DNA from 2 places in the Priestia sp. 40 genome. Region 2 is predicted to be linked to the other one. Evidence: predicted binding sites of a transcription regulator. Region 2 holds the regulator's gene; the other holds the start of a gene.

Region 1 (9,670 bases), on a different contig from region 2:
AAAATGGCACAAGTAATTCCATTTTCGCAAACGGGTGACTTCTATTTCGAAAAAGCGCTGCAGGCGTTTGAAGAAGAGGAGTCAGATAAAGCGCTCAAGTATTTAACGCGTGCAAACAAAGAAAATGCCCGTAATCCACAGCTTCTTACAAACGTTGGGGTAGCTTTAACGGAGCGGGGAGATTATCAAGATGCCAACGAGCTTTTTCTCCATGTGATTCATCATATGGACGATACATTAGGAAGCTGTTACTACTATATAGCCAACAGCTATGCGCATCTTGGACTGTTTGAAGAATCAAAAAAATACGCGATGTATTACATTGAGCATTTTCCAAATGGTGACCTCTTTCGATCGGCTACAGATCTGTTAGATTTACTATCAATTGATGTGGATGAAGAAGATGAAGAGCCTAAAAATCAGCTAGGCGACATGCTGATTATAAAACAAGAACAAGCAAAAAGACTGCTTGAAGCAACGAATTTTGAAGAAGCAGTGGATTTATTAACTGAAATAATTGATGAGTATCCAGAATTCTGGTCTGCATATAATAATTTAGCGTTAGCTTATTTTTATTTAAATAAAATTGATGAGGCAATGGATTTGCTGAATGAAGTGTTGGAGAAAAACCCTGGAAATCTTCATGCGTTATGCAATCAGCTGATTTTCTATTATTATTGCCATAAGCATAAAGAAGTTGAGGAGCTTACAGACGGACTTAGCCGCGTTTATCCAATGTCATTTGAGCACCGCTATAAGCTTGGAGCAACATTTGCGTTGATTGGTCAATACAAACTATCATACAGATGGTTAAAAAAGCTTTATACACAAGGATTTCAAGGAGACAACTCATTTCATTATTGGCTCTCATATGCCTCTTACTATACTGGACGTGAAGCGTTCGCTAAAGAAATGTGGAAGCTGGCATTGGAAGACGTTCCTGATAAAGAAGGAGAGGAGCCTTGGCGCATCAGTCAAAAAGCTGCGAAGATTTTTCAATCGAAAGTGGATGTTACAGCGAAAAAGAAATGTGCAACAAAAAATGTTCATGATCAGCTTTACAGCCTGTATATGGCGAAGAAGCTTCCTGAACAACAGCGTCTGCTTCTTTTAGAAGAAATCAAGTCGTCCATACATATGAGTACACTTTTAGATGAAGTATATACGTATGTATGGCAGGATAAACACCATGTAATTTTTGAGGTGGCAGATGTTATTGAACTGGAGATGGAATCGCAGACTGAAAGTGATATCCAGGATCTTTTAAGTTTTTGGTTCTATGTATATGTACAGGTATATAAACAATCCTATGATTTTCAGCATGTGAACGTAAATGCGTGGGCCGCAGCCGTCACATATATATGGGCGAAAGAACAAAACCAGTCTATTACTCAAGCCGATGCGGCAAAACAATATTCCATTTCCGCTGCAACAGTTAGAAAGTACAGTAAAATTGTGAATACGTTATTAAATTGAGCAAAAAAATAGACGGTAATAGGAAGAACATATTAGGATAGTGATAACGAAATAATTATCCATAAATTTGGAATCAACTACGAAGGAATTTCCTAAAAGGAGTGTAAAGCAATGACAGAAGAAAAAATTTATGATGTCATTATTATTGGGGCAGGTCCAGCAGGTATGACTGCTGCTGTATATACATCTCGTGCAGATCTATCAACACTAATGATTGAACGAGGAATTCCAGGCGGTCAAATGGCTAATACGGAAGATGTAGAAAACTATCCAGGTTATGATCATATCCTTGGTCCTGACCTTTCAAACAAAATGTTTGAGCATGCAAAAAAATTCGGTGCGGAATATGCGTACGGTGATATTAAAGAAATCATCGACGGAGAAAAATACAAGACAGTTCGTGCAGGCAGCAAAGAATATAAAACACGTTCAGTAATCGTTGCTACGGGTGCAGAATATAAAAAATTAGGCGCCCCAGGAGAAAAAGAACTAGGCGGCCGTGGGGTATCTTATTGTGCTGTATGTGACGGTGCATTCTTTAAAGGCAAAGAGCTAGTCGTTGTAGGCGGTGGAGACTCTGCGGTTGAAGAAGGCGTATATTTAACTCGCTTCGCAACAAAAGTAACAATTATTCACCGACGCGATGAGCTTCGCGCGCAGAAAATCCTACAGCAGCGTGCATTTGACAACGAAAAAGTCGATTTTATTTGGAATACAACGGTCAAAGAAGTAAATGAAAAAGACGGTAAAGTAGGCAGCGTAACGTTAGTAGACACAAAAACAGGTGAAGAGCGCGAGTTCGGTGCGGACGGCGTATTCATTTATGTTGGAATGGTTCCACTAACAAAACCATTCGAAAGCCTAAACATCACGAATAAAGAAGGATATATTGAAACGAACGAGCAAATGGAAACAAAAGTACCAGGTGTGTTCGCAGCGGGAGATGTTCGTGAAAAGGCTCTTCGTCAAATTGTAACAGCTACAGGCGATGGCAGCATTGCTGCTCAAGCGGCTCAGCACTATGTAGAAGAGTTAAAAGAAAAGTTAAAAGCTATTCAGCAATAAGGCTGAAATCAATCTTTTACAAAACGTAATTCGGTTTTAACTGTTCTGTAACACCTGTGAAACATTGATGGGGTACTATATAGATAGTAATTGACCCCCTTTTATAAAATATATGTATGTCGGGCATAGGACGTGTTCCTATGCCTCTTTTTTGTGACTGTAACAGATTGAATTTACGTATATAACAGCAAGTGTTTATTTTCAGAAAATTTAGTAATAGTTAGTTCATCTCCGTTGTGAGAGAAGTTTGTTTCGTAGTATAATAAAAGAAAATGTCAGTATACATATGATGAGGTGGAAAACATGCAAAGGGTCACAAATTGCGTATTAATGAAAGACGATAAAGTATTGTTGCTTCAAAAGCCACGAAGAAACTGGTGGGTGGCCCCGGGTGGGAAAATGGAGCAAGGAGAATCTGTAAAAGACTCGGTTGTAAGAGAATTTCGTGAAGAAACGGGAATTTATTTGAAAAATCCCACTGTAAAAGGTATCTTTACTTTTACGATGAAAGAAAACGATCAAATTTCATCTGAATGGATGATGTTTACTTTTTTTGCTACAGATTTTGATGGGACAAATGTGCTAGAATCAGAAGAAGGCAAACTCGGTTGGCATAATTTGAGTGAAGTAAGTGAATTGCCGATGGCACCGGGAGATCATCACATTATCGATTATGTAGCAAAAGGGTCGGGTGTTATTTATGGCAACTTTACGTATACAACGGATTTCGAGTTATTATCTTATCGAATTGATCCTTGTTAATGATAAATAGACATGTATGCATAGATTGAGGGGGATGGAAAATGAGTACTGGGTCTGTAAGCGATATTCAATTAGTAATTATTACTGGAATGTCAGGTGCAGGAAAAACAGTAGCAATTCAGAGTTTTGAAGATTTAGGGTTCTTTTGTGTAGATAATTTACCCCCTACATTGCTACCGAAATTTTTAGAACTCATGAAAGAGTCAGGGAATAAAATGAATAAAGTTGCTCTTGTTATGGATTTGCGAGGCAGAGAGTTTTTTGAAAGCCTATTTGAAGCATTGGATAACATGAGTGAAACAACGTGGGTCACGCCACAAATTTTATTTTTAGATGCAAAAGATTCTGTACTGGTGACGCGCTACAAAGAAACGAGACGTTCACATCCGCTAGCTCCTTCGGGTTTACCGTTAGAAGGAATTGGTATGGAACGGGAGCTGCTTGAGGAGTTAAAGGGAAGAGCTCAGCTTATTTATGAGACATCAGAGTTAAAGCCAAGAGAGCTTAGAGAAAAGATTTTAACTCAGTTTTCTTCGCACGCTTCACAGGTTTTTACTGTTAATGTGATGTCATTTGGTTTTAAATACGGGGTGCCTATTGACGCTGATTTAGTCTTTGACGTGCGCTTTTTGCCAAACCCTCACTACATTGACCATATGCGTCCTAAAACAGGGCTTGAAGAGGAGGTTTCTTCTTACGTATTAAAATGGACGGAAACTCAAAAGTTCATTGAAAAGGTAGTAGACTTGCTTTCATTTATGCTTCCACAGTACAAGCGAGAAGGTAAAAGCCAGCTGGTCATTGCTATAGGATGTACAGGCGGACAGCATCGCTCCGTCACATTAGCTGAATATTTAGGTCACCATTTCCAGAATGAATACAAAACTCATATTTCTCATCGTGACATTGAGAGGAGAAAGGAAAATCATAGATGAGCAGTGAACAGCTTCCAAAAGTTGTCGTCATTGGGGGAGGAACGGGTTTACCAGTGCTGTTAAGAGGGTTGAAAGAATACCCTCTTGATCTTACAGCTATCGTAACCGTAGCAGACGACGGGGGAAGTTCTGGCCGATTGCGCGATGAACTTGAAATCCCTGCTCCTGGTGATATTCGAAATGTGCTAGTTGCTTTATCTGATGTAGAGCCACTAGTTGAAGAGCTTTTTCAGCATCGATTTGATACAGGAAATGAGCTTACAGGCCATTCTCTTGGCAATTTGTTGCTTGCAGCTATGACGTCTATTACTGGCGATTTTGTGCATGCTATACGAGAAATGAGCAAAGTACTAAACGTCAGAGGGAAAGTACTTCCAGCAGCTAATCAAAGTGTCGTGCTGCATGCGGAGATGCAAGATGGATCCATCGTAACAGGTGAATCAAAAATTCCAGAAGTTAATAAAAAAATTAATAAAGTGTTTTTATCGCCTGCCGATGTGAAACCGCTTGTCGAGACAATAAAAGCTATTCGACGCGCTGATTTAATTGTATTGGGGCCCGGAAGTCTTTATACAAGTATTTTGCCGAATTTACTGGTGCAAGATATTTGTAACGAGCTTTGTTCGACAAAAGCAAAGAAAGTGTACGTATGCAATGTGATGACGCAGCCAGGTGAGACATTAGGTTTTAAGGCAAGTGATCATATTAAAGCGCTTTACAATCATATGCCGTGTGCATTTTTAGATGCGATTATCGTCAATAATGCACCTATTCCAGCACCTTTGAAAAAGAAATATCAAGTAGAGCAGGCTCAGCCTGTAGAATATGATCGTGAAGTATTGCTAAAGTTAGGGTTAGAAGTGATTGAAGATCAAATTATTCAATATGACGGCAGCGTAATTAGGCATGATACAAAAAAAGTAGCAAAGCTTGTGTATTCTATGCTGACATCGCTGCAAGGTAAAGCCAATACGGGTGTTTAACACTATTTCCGTATGTAGATTGGAGGTGAAGTTATGTCATTTGCATCAGAAACAAAAAAAGAGTTAACGAATTTAGAAGTCAAAGATTGCTGTGCAAAAGCAGAGCTTTCTGCATTAATTCGAATGAATGGTTCACTTTCTTTTTCGAATAAAAAATTCACGGTTGATGTTCAAACAGAAAATGCAGCGATTGCTCGGCGCATTTATGTCCTGCTTAAGAAAAATTATGATGTGTCAGTAGAACTGCTTGTGCGTAAGAAAATGCGCTTGAAGAAAAACAATGTATATATTGTTCGATTAGTAGAGAAAACGAGAATGCTTTTGGAAGACTTGAAAATTGTAGAAGAAGGATTCACCTTTACACATCGTATTTCACCAGAGCTAGTACAAAAGAAATGCTGTAAGCGATCCTACTTAAGAGGCGCATTTTTAGCCGGCGGTTCTATTAATAACCCAGAGACATCATCATACCATCTTGAAATCTTTTCATTGTATGAAGAGCACAACGAAGCTTTATGCAATTTAATGAACGAATTTCAATTAAATAGTAAAACATTAGAACGGAAAAAAGGCTATATTAACTATTTGAAAGAAGCTGAGAAAATTACGGAGTTTCTCAATATCATTGGAGCCCATAACGCTCTTTTACGGTTTGAGGATGTAAGAATCGTCCGAGATATGCGGAATTCCGTTAATCGCTTAGTTAATTGTGAAACAGCTAACTTAAATAAAACGATCGGAGCGGCTATTCGTCAAGTGGAAAACATTCGTTATATTGATGAAACAGCTGGATTAGATATCTTACCAGAAAAGCTAAGAGAAATTGCTCGTTTGCGTGTGGAATACCAAGACGTCACGTTAAAGGAGCTTGGTGAGATGGTATCTGGAGGTCAAATTAGCAAATCGGGCATTAACCATCGGTTGCGTAAAATTGACCAAATAGCAGACAAGCTTCGCGCCGGTCAGCCAGTCACATAAGGGGAATTGCAAGGGGGAGGATTTTATCATGGAAAAACAAGTAGAAGTAAAATTAAAAACGGGATTACAGGCTCGTGTTGCGGCACTATTTGTGCAAGAAGCAACTCGTTTTACATCTGATGTGTACTTGAAGAAAGATGAGAAAGTAGTCAACGCTAAAAGTATCATGGGGTTAATGAGCTTAGCGATTAATAATGGGTCTCTTATTACGCTCATTGTTGAAGGGGTAGATGAAAAAGAAGCAATGGATGCGTTAGTAGCTTACGTAGAGAACGATGCATAAAAAAGCCTTTCCCAAAGTGGGAAAGGCTTTTTTCTTATTTAGGGTCGTTTTCTAATACTTTGTCAATTAGACCGTATTCTAAAGCGCGTTCAGCAGTCATGAAATTATCACGATCTGTATCACGTTGTAGCACTTCTAACGGTTGACCTGTACGCTCAGCTAAAATTGAATTTAGTTTTTCACGTAAGAATAGAATACGTTTTGCCGCAATTTCGATTTCAGTAGCTTGTCCTTGAGCACCACCAAGAGGTTGATGAATCATTACTTCGCTGTTTGGAAGAGCAAAACGTTTGCCCTTTTCGCCAGCAGCCAGTAAGAAAGCACCCATTGATGCAGCCATACCGATACAAATTGTAGAAACTTTTGGCTTAATGAATTGCATCGTATCGTAGATAGCCATTCCAGCTGTAATAGAGCCACCTGGACTGTTGATATAAAGTGAGATGTCTTTTTCTGGGTCTTCAGCAGCTAAGAATAGAAGCTGAGAAACGATTGAGTTAGCTACATTATCGTCAATAGCACTACCTAAAATAATAATGCGGTCTTTTAATAAACGTGAATAAATGTCATAAGCACGTTCACCACGGTTTGTTTGTTCAATAACTGTAGGAATTAAGTTCATATTAAATTCCTCCTTAACAAGAATAATTTGTTATGTACCTATAATACACGTATGGTCAATAAAGGTCAAACAAAAGAACCTCTACTACACATATTCGCTTAAAAGACTATGTATTCCTCTTTGACATTATTAAAATTTTTCCCCCTTCTAAAAAAAATAAACGTAGTATTCTATTGAAAAGAGAAGTTTTCTCTCCTATAATGGAAGTTGTGACAAATATGCCCTCGTAGTGTAGTGGATAGCACAAGAGATTCCGGTTCTCTTAGGGTGGGTTCGAATCCTGTCGAGGGCGTCTTAAAACGTTGCGGATTACGCAGCGTTTTTTATTTTGAGTAAAAAGGCTCATATTCTCAAAAAACAATATTTATTTTTCTTCTGTAATCCTTTATACGCGTAAGGAAGCAAGAAATTAATTCCATTGTACCGGTTGCGGAATTTGTCAGAATACTATAAAACAGTATATAAGGAAAAGAAACACGGAGGAGGAATAAATATGAAATATATAAACAAACTTTTCATTGTCAGTGCATCGGTAGCACTATTGCTGTCTGCATGCGGGACGAACGAAGATTCTGCTCAGCCGAAGTCTAATGATCAAGCAGAAAATGTTCAGCAGGATACAGCTTCTAAATCTGATCAAACATCAGGCGCTGCAAAAGAAAATTCGAAAAAAGATGCGGATTCTTCTGAGGTCTCAGCCAAACCTTCAGGAAGTCAATCATCAACTAGCGAAACAGCGGAAGATGGACAGTCAACGTCTTCTTCAGAAACAAAACTAACAAAAAGCCCAGAACAAGATTATTCTATTCAAGTAATGGACGGTTATCAACTAACGGGTGAAGAACCAGGAAAAGATGCGTTAGTATTAACTTCAGATGATTCTCAATTTATGCGTATTGAAATGCTTTCATCAGAAGCATCGCTGGACGACGCTGCTCAATCTGTTAAACAAACGGCAGCAGCAGTTAATAAAAATGCAGCAGAGAAAAAGAATCTTGAAGAGAATGGAATCTTCAAAGATTCTGTTTGGTATGAAGCCACATCTGGCGATCATACGGTAAATGCCGTGTTAGTTAAAGGAAAGAAACCAATGAAGCTAACCATTTTTACGAAAAATGATGAAGAAAACTTGGACAAGTTTATGCAAATGGCACAAACTATTCAATAAGCAATTCTTCTATATATTATACAAATGCAGAAAATTCGACATGACGAAGAAAACGTCATGTCGGATTATTACTCGGATCATGTGGTCGGTGCGAATTATAATGAAAAGTTATAAAGGTGTATAGCTCTATTACTTATTTGATGGTTAGTAATTAAAAGTAGGATGAACCGCTTCGTTAACAAAGGTTGACGGAGATTTTTTGATGAAAAAATTACATATAAAAAATAGTTACATGCTCTTTGAAAGCGTTTTTATAGTAAAATAGATGAAGGGGAGGGGAGAAATAATGGAGATTGGATTATTTCAGCAGCAGTCGTTAAAGCTGACGATGTCAAAAGAATTATCACAAGCTATTTCTCTTTTACAATATTCATCGATGGATATTGTAGCGTTTTTACATGAGCAGGCGCTTCAAAATCCGCTTATAGATTTTTCAGAGCTGCCCGTCTATACATCTCACAATCAAAAAAATCATGCAACTTCTGATTCAACAGATTATATGAGCAGTATACCAGCTCCTAAAGAAACGCTGTACGAACATTTAATGAATCAATCCGCATTATTAAAATTAGATGAATGTGAGCAGGCAGCCGTTGAGTTTGTTATTCATAGTCTGGATGATGCTGGCTATTTGCACGATGAGTTAATCATACTTGCTAACCAGCTGGGCCAAGATCAAGAGCAGGTTGAAAAGGCTCTCCAGCTTGTGCAGCAGATGGACCCGGCAGGAGTAGGGGCAAGAAGTTTACAAGAGTGCTTAATGCTTCAATTAAAAAGGAATAATCAATGGACAGAAAAAATAGAGCAAATTTTGACACATCACTTTGAGGAATTTGCGTATAAAAAATGGATGAAAATCTCAAAGTTATGTCAAATCTCACTTGAAGCTCTTCAACACTTACATGAACAGATTAAGAAATTAAATCCTCGTCCTGGATCGTTTTATATGAAGTCCAATGAACGATTCATTGTACCGGATTTTATTGTAAAAATTGAAGATGGAAATGTCGTTGCTTATGCAAATGAGGATTTGGAACCTCGACTTTCAGTGAATGAACAGTACAAACTTCAGCTGAAAAATAGGCAAAACCAAGAAATGTTTTCTTATTTACAAGAGAAATATCGTGAATTTCAATGGATTATGAAAAGCTTACACACACGCAAAGATACATTAAACGCATTAATGAATACCTTACTCGTTGAACAAGAAGCATTTTTTAAAAAGGGTCCTTCGTATTTGAAGCCCTTAACAATGAAGGAAGTAGCGGAGCAAACATCTGTGCATGAATCAACGATTAGCCGTGCTACTCGGCACAAATATATTCAAACGCCTTTTGGCACCTTTTCAATGAAATCTTTTTTCTCAACTAGCATTCAACTGGGCAACAACGAAGCGAC
Region 2 (9,670 bases):
ACGGACAATTTAGAATACTCGGTGAGCTATGCAGATTTATACCAAACATGCCAGGAAGTTGTAGAGAAGCGCACGTTCAAGTTAGTTGAAACGGTGGCCGAAACGATTGCATCTGAATTGCTTGCTAATTACGAACTCGTGCAGGCTTGTACAGTAAAGGTATATAAGCCTGATCCGCCAATTCCCGGTTATTATCAATCGGTAGCTATTGAAATTAAAAGGAGCCGTTGAATGACAACAGAAGCATATATTGCATTAGGATCAAATATTGAAAATCGAATGGAACATTTGAAGTCGGGAGTTACTGGCTTGATGAAACATTCTGAGGTTAAGGTAGTGGCTGTTTCATCTGTTTATGAAACGGCCCCGGTCGGGTATACGAATCAAGCAAGCTTTTTAAACATGGTAGTAAAAATACAAACAACGTATTCGTCAGAGCAACTTTTAGATTGTTTGCAAGCCATTGAACAAGCGGCAGGTCGAAAAAGAGAGATTGTATGGGGACCTAGAACCCTTGATTTGGATATCTTACTTTATAGTAATGAAATCATTCATACGGATAGGCTGAACGTCCCTCATCCCCGAATGTTTGAACGGGCGTTTGTGATGGTTCCTCTAAACGAACTAGCTCCATCTCTTATTCTCCCTGTAGCAGAAGAAAAAGTTGAAACCATCACAAAACGGTTATCGGATTTAAAAGATGTAAAATTATTTCGAGAGCAAACAACTGATATACTAGATATGTTCGAAAATAATAGGAATGATTTACATAAGTAAAAATGAATCTTATTAGTTGATTCATTTTTATATTGGCGTAAAGTAGAGTTCACAGTGAAAACTTTAAGGTTTGGGTTCGCAGGTTGTTGGTTTATTCGGTAGCTTGTTAGAGAAATCGAAGAAAAAGAGAAGCGAAGCAAGAATAAAGCGATTTGACATAGAGAAACGACTGAACCTATAATAATTTTAAAGAAACGTAGTAGTTGCCAGTAAACATGCTGGCCTTTTTTCTGTTTCGGAAAACTTAATTATACGATGGAGATGAGTAAACGATGAGTCATGAAGAATTAAATGATCAATTTCTCGTTCGTCGCGAAAAAATGAGCAACCTACGAGATCAGGGTATTGATCCGTTTGGTCAACGTTTTGAACGTACACATACATCACAGCAATTAATTAGTGAGTATGACGAGTTAACAAAAGAACAGTTAGAAGAAAATGAAGTGCCTGTGTCACTAGCTGGTCGTATTATGACAAAGCGTGGAAAAGGAAAAGCAGGTTTCGCTCACGTTCAAGATTTAACAGGACAAATTCAGCTTTATGTACGTAAAGATGCAATTGGCGAAGAACAGTACGAAATCTTCAGCAGCGTAGATATCGGTGACTTGGTAGGGGTTGAAGGTGTTTTATTCAAAACAAAAGTTGGCGAACTTTCTATTAAAGTAAAAGATTTCACGTTACTAACAAAAGCGCTTCGTCCACTTCCAGATAAATATCATGGTTTAAAAGATATTGAACAGCGCTACCGTCAACGTTACTTAGATTTAATTACAAACCCAGAAAGTAAACAAACATTTATCTCAAGAAGCCGCATTATTCAATCGATGCGCCGTTACTTAGATAATCACGGATACTTAGAAGTTGAAACACCGATGATGCATTCAATCGCAGGTGGAGCAGCAGCTCGTCCGTTTGTGACACACCACAATGCGCTTGATATGGAACTTTATATGCGTATTGCGATTGAACTTCATTTAAAACGTTTAATCGTAGGTGGATTAGAAAAAGTATATGAAATTGGCCGTGTATTCCGTAATGAAGGTGTATCTACACGTCACAATCCTGAATTTACAATGATCGAATTGTACGAAGCGTATGCGGACTACAAAGATATCATGGCTTTAACAGAGAACTTAATTGCACACATTGCGCAAGAAGTACTTGGCACAACAAAGATTCAGTATGGTGATCAAGAGGTAGACCTAACGCCAGAATGGACAAGACTTCATATGGTCGATGCTATTAAACAATATACGGGCGTAGACTTCTGGGGAGAAACATCTGTTGAAGAAGCTCGTGCTTTAGCAAAAGAACACGGGGTAGAAATCACTGAACATATGCAATATGGACATATTGTAAATGAATTCTTTGAACAAAAAGTAGAAGAGCAGTTAATTCAACCGACGTTCATTTACGGACATCCTGTAGAAATCTCTCCACTTGCTAAGAAAAATGCGGAAGATCCGCGTTTTACTGACCGTTTTGAGCTGTTTATTGTTGCGCGTGAACACGCGAACGCATTTACAGAGCTAAATGATCCAATTGACCAACGTGAGCGCTTTGAAGCTCAGTTGAAAGAGAAAGAACAAGGAAACGATGAAGCACATGAGATGGATGATGACTTCATTGAGGCATTAGAATACGGTATGCCACCTACAGGTGGTCTAGGAATCGGTATTGACCGCCTTGTTATGTTACTAACAAATGCACCGTCAATCCGTGATGTACTATTATTCCCACATATGCGTCAACGCTAAAAAAAGAGATGGCTACGGCCATCTTTTTTTAGGTGTTAATATTAGAAAATTTAAACTTTTAATTTACCTCTTGTTTTTATGAAAACGATTTGGTATATTTATATCTGTTGCTAACGCAGATAAGCGAAAACAACAAAAAGAAATAAAAAAAGTTGTTGACATTACGTTGATAACTTGATAAGATAGTAAAGTCGCTTAAGAGCGGCGGTTGAACTTTGAAAACTGAACAAAGCGACAAACGTCAACGTTAATTTTTATTTTTTAAATTGAGCAAGTCAAACATTTCTTCGGAGAGTTTGATCCTGGCTCAGGATGAACGCTGGCGGCGTGCCTAATACATGCAAGTCGAGCGAACTGATTAGAAGCTTGCTTCTATGACGTTAGCGGCGGACGGGTGAGTAACACGTGGGCAACCTGCCTGTAAGACTGGGATAACTTCGGGAAACCGAAGCTAATACCGGATAGGATCTTCTCCTTCATGGGAGATGATTGAAAGATGGTTTCGGCTATCACTTACAGATGGGCCCGCGGTGCATTAGCTAGTTGGTGAGGTAACGGCTCACCAAGGCAACGATGCATAGCCGACCTGAGAGGGTGATCGGCCACACTGGGACTGAGACACGGCCCAGACTCCTACGGGAGGCAGCAGTAGGGAATCTTCCGCAATGGACGAAAGTCTGACGGAGCAACGCCGCGTGAGTGATGAAGGCTTTCGGGTCGTAAAACTCTGTTGTTAGGGAAGAACAAGTACAAGAGTAACTGCTTGTACCTTGACGGTACCTAACCAGAAAGCCACGGCTAACTACGTGCCAGCAGCCGCGGTAATACGTAGGTGGCAAGCGTTATCCGGAATTATTGGGCGTAAAGCGCGCGCAGGCGGTTTCTTAAGTCTGATGTGAAAGCCCACGGCTCAACCGTGGAGGGTCATTGGAAACTGGGGAACTTGAGTGCAGAAGAGAAAAGCGGAATTCCACGTGTAGCGGTGAAATGCGTAGAGATGTGGAGGAACACCAGTGGCGAAGGCGGCTTTTTGGTCTGTAACTGACGCTGAGGCGCGAAAGCGTGGGGAGCAAACAGGATTAGATACCCTGGTAGTCCACGCCGTAAACGATGAGTGCTAAGTGTTAGAGGGTTTCCGCCCTTTAGTGCTGCAGCTAACGCATTAAGCACTCCGCCTGGGGAGTACGGTCGCAAGACTGAAACTCAAAGGAATTGACGGGGGCCCGCACAAGCGGTGGAGCATGTGGTTTAATTCGAAGCAACGCGAAGAACCTTACCAGGTCTTGACATCCTCTGACAACTCTAGAGATAGAGCGTTCCCCTTCGGGGGACAGAGTGACAGGTGGTGCATGGTTGTCGTCAGCTCGTGTCGTGAGATGTTGGGTTAAGTCCCGCAACGAGCGCAACCCTTGATCTTAGTTGCCAGCATTTAGTTGGGCACTCTAAGGTGACTGCCGGTGACAAACCGGAGGAAGGTGGGGATGACGTCAAATCATCATGCCCCTTATGACCTGGGCTACACACGTGCTACAATGGATGGTACAAAGGGCTGCAAGACCGCGAGGTCAAGCCAATCCCATAAAACCATTCTCAGTTCGGATTGTAGGCTGCAACTCGCCTACATGAAGCTGGAATCGCTAGTAATCGCGGATCAGCATGCCGCGGTGAATACGTTCCCGGGCCTTGTACACACCGCCCGTCACACCACGAGAGTTTGTAACACCCGAAGTCGGTGGAGTAACCGTAAGGAGCTAGCCGCCTAAGGTGGGACAGATGATTGGGGTGAAGTCGTAACAAGGTAGCCGTATCGGAAGGTGCGGCTGGATCACCTCCTTTCTAAGGATTTTTATAAGACGTACGTTTTGACACTTTGTTCAGTTTTGAGAGTTCAATCTCTCAATTATAGAAAGCACACTACTTTCTTCTTAATTAGATAAGAAGAATTTTGGTTGCGATTGTTCTTTGAAAACTAGATAACAGTAATTGCTGAGGAAAAGTGAAACTTTTCTTTAATCAAACCAATAAATAACACAACAATATGTTGTACCATTTATTCGCTAATGGTTAAGTTAGAAAGGGCGCACGGTGAATGCCTTGGCACTAGGAGCCGATGAAGGACGGGACTAACACCGATATGCTTCGGGGAGCTGTAAGTGAGCTTTGATCCGGAGATTTCCGAATGGGGAAACCCACTGTTCGTAATGGAACAGTATCTTTATCTGAATACATAGGATATTGAAGGCAGACCCGGGGAACTGAAACATCTAAGTACCCGGAGGAAGAGAAAGCAAATGCGATTTCCTGAGTAGCGGCGAGCGAAACGGAATTAGCCCAAACCAAGAGGCTTGCCTCTTGGGGTTGTAGGACACTCTATACGGAGTTACAAAGGAACGAAGTAAATGAAGCGACCTGGAAAGGTCCGTCGAAGAAGGTAACAACCCTGTAGTTGAAACTTCGTTCCCTCTTGAGTGGATCCTGAGTACGGCGGAACACGTGAAATTCCGTCGGAAGCTGGGAGGACCATCTCCCAAGGCTAAATACTACCTAGTGACCGATAGTGAACCAGTACCGTGAGGGAAAGGTGAAAAGCACCCCGGAAGGGGAGTGAAAGAGATCCTGAAACCGTGTGCCTACAAGTAGTCAGAGCCCGTTAACGGGTGATGGCGTGCCTTTTGTAGAATGAACCGGCGAGTTACGATCCCATGCAAGGTTAAGCTGATAAGGCGGAGCCGTAGCGAAAGCGAGTCTGAATAGGGCGTTTAGTATGTGGTTGTAGACCCGAAACCAGGTGATCTACCCATGTCCAGGGTGAAGTTCAGGTAACACTGAATGGAGGCCCGAACCCACGCACGTTGAAAAGTGCGGGGATGAGGTGTGGGTAGCGGAGAAATTCCAATCGAACCTGGAGATAGCTGGTTCTCTCCGAAATAGCTTTAGGGCTAGCCTCATGTTGTGAGAGTCTTGGAGGTAGAGCACTGATTGGACTAGGGGCCCCCAACGGGTTACCGAATTCAGTCAAACTCCGAATGCCAAAGACTTATCCATGGGAGTCAGACTGCGAGTGATAAGATCCGTAGTCAAAAGGGAAACAGCCCAGACCACCAGCTAAGGTCCCCAAGTATACGTTAAGTGGAAAAGGATGTGGAGTTGCTTAGACAACCAGGATGTTGGCTTAGAAGCAGCCACCATTTAAAGAGTGCGTAATAGCTCACTGGTCGAGTGACTCTGCGCCGAAAATGTACCGGGGCTAAACGTATCACCGAAGCTGTGGATTGACATCTTTGATGTCAGTGGTAGGAGAGCGTTCTAAGTGCAGCGAAGTCAGACCGTAAGGACTGGTGGAGCGCTTAGAAGTGAGAATGCCGGTATGAGTAGCGAAAGACAAGTGAGAATCTTGTCCACCGAATGCCTAAGGTTTCCTGAGGAAGGCTCGTCCGCTCAGGGTTAGTCGGGACCTAAGCCGAGGCTGAAAAGCGTAGGCGATGGCCAACAGGTTGATATTCCTGTACCACCTCCCCGCCGTTTGAGTAATGGGGGGACGCAGTAGGATAGGGTAAGCGCGCTGCTGGATATGCGCGTTCAAGCAGTTAGGCTGATGAGTAGGCAAATCCGCTCATCATAAATGCTGAGCTGTGATGACGAGGGAACTATAGTACCGAAGTTCCTGATTCCACACTGCCAAGAAAAGCCTCTAGCGAGGCGGGAGGTGCCCGTACCGCAAACCGACACAGGTAGGCGAGGAGAGAATCCTAAGGTGATCGAGAGAACTCTCGTTAAGGAACTCGGCAAAATGACCCCGTAACTTCGGGAGAAGGGGTGCTCTGGTAGGGTGTATAGCCCGAGAGAGCCGCAGTGAATAGGCCCAGGCGACTGTTTAGCAAAAACACAGGTCTCTGCGAAGCCGCAAGGCGAAGTATAGGGGCTGACGCCTGCCCGGTGCTGGAAGGTTAAGAGGAGGGGTTATCCTTTGGGAGAAGCTCTGAATCGAAGCCCCAGTAAACGGCGGCCGTAACTATAACGGTCCTAAGGTAGCGAAATTCCTTGTCGGGTAAGTTCCGACCCGCACGAAAGGCGTAACGATCTGGGCACTGTCTCAACGAGAGACTCGGTGAAATTATAGTACCTGTGAAGATGCAGGTTACCCGCGACAGGACGGAAAGACCCCGTGGAGCTTTACTGTAGCCTGATATTGAATTTTGGTACAGCTTGTACAGGATAGGTAGGAGCCTGAGAAGCCGGAGCGCTAGCTTCGGTGGAGGCGTCGGTGGGATACTACCCTGGCTGTATTGAAATTCTAACCCGCGGCCCTGATCGGGCCGGGAGACAGTGTCAGGTGGGCAGTTTGACTGGGGCGGTCGCCTCCTAAAATGTAACGGAGGCGCCCAAAGGTTCCCTCAGAATGGTTGGAAATCATTCGTAGAGTGTAAAGGCACAAGGGAGCTTGACTGCGAGACCTACAAGTCGAGCAGGGACGAAAGTCGGGCTTAGTGATCCGGTGGTTCCGCATGGAAGGGCCATCGCTCAACGGATAAAAGCTACCCCGGGGATAACAGGCTTATCTCCCCCAAGAGTCCACATCGACGGGGAGGTTTGGCACCTCGATGTCGGCTCATCGCATCCTGGGGCTGTAGTCGGTCCCAAGGGTTGGGCTGTTCGCCCATTAAAGCGGTACGCGAGCTGGGTTCAGAACGTCGTGAGACAGTTCGGTCCCTATCCGTCGTGGGCGTAGGAAATTTGAGAGGAGCTGTCCTTAGTACGAGAGGACCGGGATGGACACACCGCTGGTGTACCAGTTGTCTTGCCAAAGGCATCGCTGGGTAGCTATGTGTGGACGGGATAAGTGCTGAAAGCATCTAAGCATGAAGCCCCCCTCAAGATGAGATTTCCCATAGCGCAAGCTAGTAAGATCCCTGAAAGATGATCAGGTTGATAGGTCAGAGGTGGAAGCGTGGCGACATGTGTAGCTGACTGATACTAATCGATCGAGGACTTAACCAAACTTTTAAAAGCGTAAGCTTTACTCAGCAAACTGTTATCTAGTTTTGAGAGAGCAATCTCTTGTCTGGTGGCGATAGCGAAGAGGTCACACCCGTTCCCATACCGAACACGGAAGTTAAGCTCTTTAGCGCCAATGGTAGTTGGGACTTTGTCCCTGTGAGAGTAGGACGTTGCCAGGCACCTGAAAAAGGACTAGCTATTTTAGCTAGTCCTTTTTTGTTTACAATTTATTTGTTTTATGAAAAAGTATAGTAAGAACAATAAAATTCACGATTTGCAGGTTTTGAAATAAATTTTAGTGGCAACGATAAAAGTAAAGAATAAACTTTAATAGTACATAGTTGAAAATTTTTTCGTTTCCTTTTATATTTAAATTAAGGTCAAATATAGTCAAAGTCAGAAGGAGGGGGCAGCGTGCCAAATATCTCTGACATTATCGAACAGTATTTAAAACAAGTACTTGAATTAAGTGAAAGAGAAATTGTTGAAATAAGGCGCAGTGAGATTGCTGATAAATTTCAATGCGTTCCGTCGCAAATTAATTACGTTATCAATACCCGTTTTACAGTTGAGAGAGGTTATCTTGTAGAAAGTAAGCGAGGCGGCGGCGGCTTTATTCGTATTGCCAAAGTAAAAATGCATGATGCAGCGGATTTGTTTCAGCAAGTAATTGAGATGATTCAAAATGAAATTTCACAAGTAAGTGCTGAAAACGTCATTATTAGGTTAGTTGAAGAAAAAGTCATCACAGAACGAGAAGCAAAAATCATGTTGAGTGTTATCAATCGTTCAGTTATTAATATTGAACTTCCTTATCGTGATGAGCTAAGGGCTAATCTTTTAAAAGCAATGCTTAATTCATTACGCTACCGATAAGCTCATGATCTATTTTATTTAGAACAGGGAGTGATGACAGGATGATTTGTCAGCAATGTGAAACGAGACCTGCAACTCTTCACTTCACAAAAATTATTAATGGTGAAAAGACGGAGATGCATGTATGTGAACAGTGCGCTTCAGAAAATGGAGATACATTTTCTTTTTCAAATCAGCAAGGTTTTTCGATCAATAACTTACTAGCTGGCCTACTTAACCTAGATCCAGCAGTAACTGAAAATTATAAGAAACAAAGTCAGGAGATTCTTTCTTGTCCTACTTGTGGCATGACATATCAAAAATTTGCTAAAATCGGCAGGTTTGGATGTGCAGATTGCTACAAAACATTTGAGCGACCTCTTATTCCTTTCTTGAAGAGGCTGCATGGAGGTAATTATCTACATCATGGAAAAATACCAGCAAGAATTGCAAGTAATCTTCATTTAAAAAAGGAATTACAGGCATTAAGATTGAACTTAAAAGAGTATATCGAAAAAGAGGAGTTTGAGAAAGCAGCGGAACTCCGAGATCACATTCGATTACTAGAAAAGAAGATGAACGAATCGAGAGAGGAGGAAGCGTAATTCATGTCCCAGGATTTGTTCTTTTCCCAGCCTGTAAGCTCTTGGATGCGTCAAGAAGCTTCGAATTCAGATATTGTTCTAAGCAGTCGAATCAGGCTGGCTCGAAATTTAACTCATTATCTTTTTCCAACTCTCTTTTCTAAAGAACAAGCAGTTGAAGTGGTTCGAGTATTCGAGCAAGTTTTTCAAAAAAGCGAGAACACCAATCAGTGGAATTTGCATTTACTAAAGATGAACGAATTACAGCCTCTTCAAAAGCAAGTGTTGGTTGAAAAGCATCTTATCAGTCCTAACTTGGCTGAAGGAGATAACAACGGAGCTTGTTTTTTATCAGAAAAAGAAGATTTGAGTATTATGGTTAATGAAGAAGATCATTTACGCATACAATGTTTATTTCCAGGCCTTCAATTATCTGAAGCTTTAAGCACAGCGAATGAAGTAGATAATTGGATTGAGAAATACGTAGATTATGCGTTTGATGAAAATAGAGGGTATTTAACCAGCTGTCCCACAAATGTGGGTACTGGGCTACGTGCATCTGTGATGATGCATCTGCCGGCTTTAGTGATGACCCGTCAAATTCATCGTATTATTCCCGCTATTAACCAGCTCGGCTTAGTGGTGAGAGGAATTTATGGAGAAGGTAGCGAAGCTTTAGGGAATATCTTTCAAATTTCT

Evidence for each region. The regulator CtsR, encoded in region 2, represses protease genes until heat stress. The targets are predictions, from matches to a motif close to ATGGTCAATAAAGGTCAAACA.
Region 1: a site for CtsR is predicted at 7,156-7,176, ahead of clpP (ATP-dependent Clp endopeptidase proteolytic subunit ClpP). Genes of this name have one in related genera too.

Annotation. Positions count from the first base shown of each region.
Region 1 covers NZ_JBMPZA010000005.1:1,699,677-1,709,346, reverse strand. Annotated here, with positions in the region: gene ACO1DI_RS10015 (tetratricopeptide repeat protein) at 1-1,476, shown strand, start outside; gene trxB (thioredoxin-disulfide reductase) at 1,588-2,541, shown strand; gene ACO1DI_RS10005 (8-oxo-dGTP diphosphatase) at 2,845-3,303, shown strand; gene rapZ (RNase adapter RapZ) at 3,345-4,238, shown strand; gene ACO1DI_RS09995 (gluconeogenesis factor YvcK family protein) at 4,235-5,221, shown strand; gene whiA (DNA-binding protein WhiA) at 5,255-6,199, shown strand; gene ACO1DI_RS09985 (HPr family phosphocarrier protein) at 6,228-6,482, shown strand; gene clpP (ATP-dependent Clp endopeptidase proteolytic subunit ClpP) at 6,517-7,104, opposite strand; tRNA gene ACO1DI_RS09975 (tRNA-Arg) at 7,325-7,396, shown strand; gene ACO1DI_RS09970 (hypothetical protein) at 7,598-8,272, shown strand; gene rpoN (RNA polymerase factor sigma-54) at 8,559-9,670, shown strand, end outside.
Region 2 covers NZ_JBMPZA010000023.1:138,303-147,972, reverse strand. Annotated here, with positions in the region: gene folB (dihydroneopterin aldolase) at 1-231, shown strand, start outside; gene folK (2-amino-4-hydroxy-6-hydroxymethyldihydropteridine diphosphokinase) at 232-777, shown strand; gene lysS (lysine--tRNA ligase) at 1,050-2,534, shown strand; rRNA gene ACO1DI_RS24160 (16S ribosomal RNA) at 2,819-4,370, shown strand; rRNA gene ACO1DI_RS24155 (23S ribosomal RNA) at 4,597-7,532, shown strand; rRNA gene rrf (5S ribosomal RNA) at 7,596-7,711, shown strand; gene ACO1DI_RS24145 (CtsR family transcriptional regulator) at 7,947-8,408, shown strand; gene ACO1DI_RS24140 (UvrB/UvrC motif-containing protein) at 8,450-8,992, shown strand; gene ACO1DI_RS24135 (protein arginine kinase) at 8,996-9,670, shown strand, end outside.